DNA from 2 places in the Phyllobacterium sp. UNC302MFCol5.2 genome. Region 1 is predicted to be linked to the other one. Evidence: riboswitches for the same ligand, from Rfam matches in the RefSeq annotation. Region 1 holds a riboswitch; the other holds the start of a gene.

Region 1 (3,351 bases):
GCCGGGAGTTCCGTAACGGCGGCGGTTTGCGATGTCCTCGCGTGCCGTAACGAGGACGAGCGAAATCAGCGTTGCGAGAAGGCCGGCGCCAGCGCCAAGGCCGAGGCTGGTTAGGATTGCCCGCCACACCTGCGTTTCGCCCAGCAGACGCGAAAGATCGGCAGAAAGACCGGAAACCACGGTGCCTGCCATTGGCAATCCGACGAAGAGCACGCTGACGAAAATGAGAATAGCATCCAACGACCTTGCACGGGCAGAAGGCCTATCGAAGCGGCGGGCCGTCGTGCGCAGGCTGAAACCCTCCTCCGTAGGACGGCCGGCCATGCTGAGGAGCAAAAGTACCGCGACCGTCAGGGTCAGCTGCAACAGGGTCAGCGATACGGCGCGCGCGATATCGAAGTCGAAGTGGAGCGCCTGGTAGATCGCCACCTCCAGTGTTGTCGCGCGCGGTCCGCCGCCAAGTGTCAGCACGATGGTGAAGGACGTAATGCACAGCATGAAGATCAGTCCGGCTATGCCGGCGAGATTGCGCCGTATTACCGGCCATTCGATCAGGCGAAACTGGGCCCATGCGCGCATGCCGAGTTGCGCGGAGAGTTTCCAGTAATCTTCCGGAATTGAATCGAGGCTGGCGAGAATGAAACGTGTTGCCAGCGGCAGGTTGAAGAACACGTGGGCGATCAGAATGCCAGTGAGACCGTAGATGTTCGGTATGATTTCAGAGCCGGATTGCGCAAGCAGTGCAGCGAGAAGGCCGTTGCGTCCGTAAATGCTGGTGATGCCAAGCACGGCGACAAGCGCGGGCAAAGCAAGGGGCAGGGCGAAAAGGCGCAAGATCATCGGCCGCCCCGGAAAATCAGGATTGGCATGGAGGGCCCGGGCCAGCGGGATGGCAAAGGCGATCGAGAGCAGCATTGAAAGAACGGCCTGCAACAGGGTGAAGCGTGCAACTCTCCACAAATAGCTGTCGAATGCAGCAAAGCCTTCGGTATTGCCACGCAATGCCTCGCTCAGGAGACCGAGCAAGGCTCCCCCCGCAAGGAGGGCGAGAAAGGCCAGGGCGAGTGCCCCGGCCAAAGGTTTGAGGGAGATGGTGGGCGTCAATGCGTTACAGGCTCATCGACGCAAGCCACTCGTCGATCCAGGCCTTGCGGTTCTTGGCGACTTCCTCCGGCGAGAACATCAGGGTCGTTACGGGCTTTACCAGCCTGTCGAAGGCGGGGTTCAGCGGCGCGCTGGTTTTTGCCGCCGGGAACATCCAGTTGTTTTCCGGGATGGCGTCCTGGAAGGCAGGCGAGGTCATGAAGGCAAGAAATTCCTTGGCCAGCGGGTTCTTCGCACCCGTCGTGGTCTGGCCCGCGACTTCAACCTGCAGATAGTGGCCTTCAGCGAACGACGCGGCCCTGTAGCGCTCGGTCTTCTCGGCGATCTCATGATAGGCAGGAGATGTCGTATAGGAGAGGACAAGCGGGGCTTCACCCTTGGTGAAGAGGCCGTATGCTTCCGACCAACCGGGCGTAACGGTCAAGACGCGGTCCTTGAGCTTGGCCCAAGCTTCCCCCGCCTTGTCGCCATAGACCGATTTTACCCACAGGAGCAGTCCGAGGCCCGGCGTCGAAGTACGCGGGTCCTCTATGACGATCTTCTGTTTCGGATCGCCTTCGACGAGGTCCTTGAGGCTCGCCGGAGGGTTCGTCAGCTTCTCCGTGTCATAAATAACGGCAAAGTAGCCATAGTCGAAGGGTACGAAAGTATCGTCCTTGTAGCCACCCGGAATTGCTACTGCCTTCGTATCGATGCCGTGCGGCGCGAAGAGGCCGGTCGCTGCCGCTTCATAGGTGAGGTTCGTATCAAGACCGAGTACAATGTCCGCCTTCGTTGCAGCGCCTTCGAGCTTCAACCGGTTAAGAAGGGCAACGCCGTCCGTCACGGCAACGAAGTCGACCGTGCAACCGCACTGTTTCTCGAAAGCCTCCTTAACCTTGGGGCCGGGGCCCCACTCTGCGGTGAAGCTTTCATAGGTATAGACGGTGAGCTTGCCTTCGGCGTTGGCACCCGCCGGGAAAGCGAGGGCCAGCGCACCGATCATGAGTGCAAATTTCAATAATGTCGTTAGCGGCCGCATCGGCGCCTCCTTAGCTTGGTGTTCAAAAGGATTGGTGCGCCGGCTGTGATGCCGCGTCTAATCCCTCCGCCGGTACAAACCGGATCAGGTTCCGCGGGTTGGCAGGTGTTTCACCTTTTGCCTCTCAGCCTGTCATTTCTGGCAGGCACCCCGTTAGAGCGTTGCAAAGATTAAAGAAAAACATTGGTCGGCGCAAGCCGATTGCCCGTCTTGCGTGTGGTTGCGATCGCAATGCCGGCGGCCGGTTAATCCGCGCTGATTAACCCGGATTTGTGTGAAGCCATGCGTCCCCGAATCTGCTAGATTTCTCTTCAGAACAATAAGAAGACTAAGGGGGCAGAAATGTTCGAACTCACGGATGGGGCCATGCTGGTGGTCATCGCCATCGCCACGGCAATCGGGGCTTACATATTCTACGGTATCTCGCTGGTGCAGCTTACAGGGTTTTAGCGTTCGTACGCGTGCCTTTGCCCGGCAGCTTCATGCCACGCTGAACGACGCTATGCGGCGCGAGTGCCGCATGCTATGGCCGCGTCATGAGCAAGTTTGTCATTCTTCTCGGCGGAACCGTCCACGCCAATGATCGCCTCAGGGACCTCGTCGCCGGTGCCCGCGTCCTTGCGGCCGATGGCGGCATAGCACATGCCGAAGCCCTCGGCCTCGAACCCGAGCTTTGGCTCGGCGATTTCGATTCGACGTCGCCTGAACTCGACCGGCGTTATGCGCATGTTCCCCGTTCGGTTTTCCCGGCTGCAAAGGATATGACGGACGGCGAGCTGGCGCTCAACGAGGCCTATCGGCTCGGCGCAACCGAGGTCATTCTGTGCGGGGCGTTCGGCGGTTCGCGCACAGATCACACGCTCCTGCATCTCACCATGGCGACGGCCCATGCGGCCGAAGGCCGCAAGATAATCCTCTCCAGCGGTGATGAAGAAGCGCATCCGCTGGTCGCAGGTTCCTATAGGTTCGATTTCCCCGAAGATACCCTCTTCAGTATTGTTGCATTTTCGCCATTGCACGGCCTTTTTATCGAAGGCGCGCGCTGGCCGCTGCAAAATATGGAACTTTCTTTCGGTTCATCGCTTACTGTCTCGAATTCGGTACGCGGAACTCTCCGGGTATCGCTCGATTCAGGTAAGGCAATCCTGATTGCTGCCTTGCAACCTGCGTCCGGCTTGTAAAAAAAAGCGCTAGATGCAATTGTTGCAGGACAGTATTGGGGACGC
Region 2 (3,351 bases), 680 kb from region 1:
TTCCACCATCTTTCGTGTTGGCGAATTCTTGTCGCGATATTGAATGATCGTGGCGCCGCCTCGCGCCGCAGCCAGCGCTAGAGCACCAAGGTCTTGCTCGCCGCCAATAGCGTCGACATCGACAATGGCATTCAGCCGGAAATCTACTTTTGGCATGATCTTCTCTTTCATCAGAGCGACGGAGGTTGGGAGAGTTCGACGGCAAGGTCGCCGACGGCGGGGATCGATTTGATCAGTCCTGCTTCGTGCAGGAAGACACCGAAGCGTTCGTAGCGGCTGCGATCGAGAGCTGCCGGCCGTTTGGCGAAGCGTGGCAGCGTATCCATCCACGCCTGCCTGTTCAGCGGATTGTCGAGATCCGGATAGGCCTTGATGAAAATCTGCCAGCTCTCGTCCGGGTGATTGGTCAGATAGATTGCCCCCTTTTCGACAGCGCCGAGAAAGCGCGGCAGGCGATTGTCGGTCACGAGATCCCGGTGCGTGACGAAGATGAGTTCGTCATAGACCGGCACGCCGCGCTCCTCGGGAAAGAAGGCGCGGCCGCCATGACCCTCCTGTGCCATCTGAGTCAGTTCAAAGTTGCGGTAGGCTCCGACCGTCGCATCGACCTGGCCCGCGATCAGCGAGGCTGAGAGGGCGAAATTGACGTTGATCAGTTCTACATCCTTGATGGACATGCCTTCGGACTTGAGCATGGCGCCGAGCATCGCATCCTCAAACCCGGAGACCGAGAAGCCGACTTTCTTGCCCTTCAAATCCTTGAGGCTTTTGATCGGACCATCGGCCAGCGTCATCACCGTGTTGAGTGGCGTTTCCACCAGCGTCCCGAAGCGCACCAGCGGCAGGCCGGCGTCATGGTCGAGATAGAGATTGGGCTGGTAGTGAATGGCGATGTCGGCCTGCTTTGCAGCAACGAGGCGTGGCGGCGCGGCCGGGTCTGCTGGCGGCATCAGATTCACATCAAGACCTGCATCGGCGAAGAATCCCTTCTCGCGGGCGATGATAAGAGGGGCGTGGTCCGGATTGACGAACCATTCGAGCAGAACCGTCAACTTGTCGGCGGCTCTGGCAGGTGCGGTTGCGGCGCAGAGCGCAAGGCATATGGCGAGGATCGATAAGCGTGTGCGGAACATCAGTCGTCCTTTGTTGCGATGAGGGGAGTTGCTCATGTTTGCGGCGCCCAAGGGGTAAGGCGGCGGGTCAGGGCGTCGACGAGAAAGCGCAGGATCACGGTGAGGGCGGCGAGGATCATCAGTGCCGCGAACATGGTTTCGGTCTGCATGCGGGCATTGGCTTGCAGCATGACAAAGCCGAGCCCGCGCGACGAGCCGACCCATTCGCCAATCACGGCGCCGATCGGGGCAAAGACGGCGGCGACCCGCAGGCCCGATCCGAGCGAGGGCAAGGCACTCGGAACCCGAACGAGAAGCAGGGTTGCGAGCGGCGTCGCTTGCGTGAGCGAAGCCACATCAAGCAGATCGCGGTTGGTTCGCTGCAGGCCATCGGCAAAGGCCGACGCCACGGGAAAGAAGATGATGAGGCTTGCCATCACCACCTTGGAGGCAAGTCCAAAGCCGAACCACAGAACAAGCAGCGGCGCGATGGCAAACACCGGGAGTGCCTGCAAGACAAGAAGAAGCGGCCAGACGACATGGCGGAAGGCAGGAATGGCGGCGACGAGCAGCGCGATGACAATGCCGGCGAGCGCACCGAAGGCCAGTCCAAGCAGGATCTCGATGAGCGTGATCGATGCGTTGACGCCAAGATATTGCCGCTCTTCGACCAGCGCCGACACCACCGCAATTGGCCCGGGCAGAATGAATCGCGGAGGCTGGAATAGCCAGACCGCCACTTGCCAGCAAGCAGCGACGGCGGCAAGCGCCGCGACCATGCGAGTAACGAGGCGCATGGTTGGCAGCTACCGCCGCAGTTCAGATGTCAGGATGTATGGCACGCTCTGGACTCCGTCGCTTTTGGAGATCCGGTCATGCGCGAAGGTGAAGCTGAAAAGGCGCGAACTTTGCTCAATTCCCGTTCCTACGCCGGCATGACCCGGATCAGGTTCAAGGGTCCAGCTCGACGCTATCTCAGCACTGTACAGTGCCCCCCTCGGAATGAAGCGATGATGGAGCGGCGCGAGATCAAAGTCAATCGCGCCGCGTCAGGTCCTAGTGGGTCAGGCGAACGTTCTCGCCGTCGACCGATTTACAGGCGGCCGTGATCTTGTAGTAGAAGTCCTGGTTGGCCCAGCCGCCGCCGTCTTCCCACGCATGGCTATGGGGCGTGTTGTCACAATTCATCAGATCATCGAGTGGGGGCTTCGATCCCACCGGCAGTTGGACGCCATCGACGAACAAATGGTTGACCGTGTTCGGATCGTCGGTTTTCAGCGTGGAATTGTATTTCGAATAGCCCGACTCATTTGTGGCAATGCAATCGACGTATCGCGATTTTCCGGCGTTCTTGTCCTTGTAGCCGACATCGCAACCGTCATTTTTGATTTCCATCTTGAGGTACAGCTTGGTGTAGTCACCGAGATCGAATGTGATCGGAACATTGATGTCCGGGTCTGTTTTACCGCCACCGTTACCATTGTAGAGGTTATGGTCGGTCGCGGTGTACTTGATGGTGCCGACGACAACATCCTTGCCATTGCGCACGACGATGATGGAAACTTTCTTGAACCAGTAGCCCGTAACCTTGTCGATCGTGATCTTGGCCGTCGTCGGCTTCAACGGCGCGAGCGCCGTGGCGTTGACGTTGATCGGCATGTTGTCCTTGTTGAGAACATGCATGAACAGGGTGCTGGTCTGGCCTCCAAGAGTGATGGAAACCTTTTGATTTTCCGTGCTGAAGTTCAAATTGATATCTTCAGCGCGCAGGCCGAGATTTGCCTGCAGAAAGGCGCGTGCCCTCGCCTCGGCGGCCGCTTTGTTGGAACCGGTAAAGACCGAGGCTGCCGCAAGCGCCGCGGCGTCGGCCGCATTCTGCAGCCGAGAACGGTCATTGCTGGCGCGGCTATAATCCACGGCGAGCCCGGCAAACCCCAGGAGCGGTACAAGCAGCAAACCGAATGTGATCGCGGTTGCGCCGCGGCGGTCTTTTATGAATTGACGTAGATACTTCATGGCCCCACTCCAGTCGATGAGCGCAACCATCAGTTGTCCGGCGTAAATGACGGCTTATGAAATTCGTTCAGATTTTCACGATCTGCCCTGGAACGGTCGTCGGGGAAGAAATGCGTCTGCAAATGGTAAATGTTCGATGAAGCTGCATTAGGCGTTTTGAACGACAGGGCGGACAAAACCCTGGCTCGCAACAAGGAGGTTGCGCGTGTAGTCCTGCGTTACA

The links. Region 1 has a riboswitch for thiamine pyrophosphate ahead of thiB (thiamine ABC transporter substrate binding subunit). Riboswitches for the same ligand answer to the same signal wherever they lie in the genome.
Region 2: another riboswitch for thiamine pyrophosphate. It lies ahead of BR48_RS0106660 (ABC transporter permease); the one in region 1 lies ahead of thiB (thiamine ABC transporter substrate binding subunit).

Annotation. Positions count from the first base shown of each region.
Region 1 is NZ_JMLL01000010.1:1,634,885-1,638,235, forward strand. Features, by position in the region: gene thiP (thiamine/thiamine pyrophosphate ABC transporter permease) at 1-1,104, opposite strand, end outside; gene thiB (thiamine ABC transporter substrate binding subunit) at 1,109-2,125, opposite strand; TPP riboswitch at 2,170-2,288, opposite strand; gene BR48_RS0109915 (thiamine diphosphokinase) at 2,662-3,306, shown strand.
Region 2 is NZ_JMLL01000010.1:957,487-960,837, forward strand. Features, by position in the region: gene thiE (thiamine phosphate synthase) at 1-156, opposite strand, end outside; gene BR48_RS0106655 (ABC transporter substrate-binding protein) at 171-1,133, opposite strand; gene BR48_RS0106660 (ABC transporter permease) at 1,166-1,909, opposite strand; TPP riboswitch at 2,018-2,120, opposite strand; gene BR48_RS0106665 (TadE/TadG family type IV pilus assembly protein) at 2,169-3,128, opposite strand; gene BR48_RS0106670 (ABC transporter ATP-binding protein) at 3,276-3,351, opposite strand, start outside.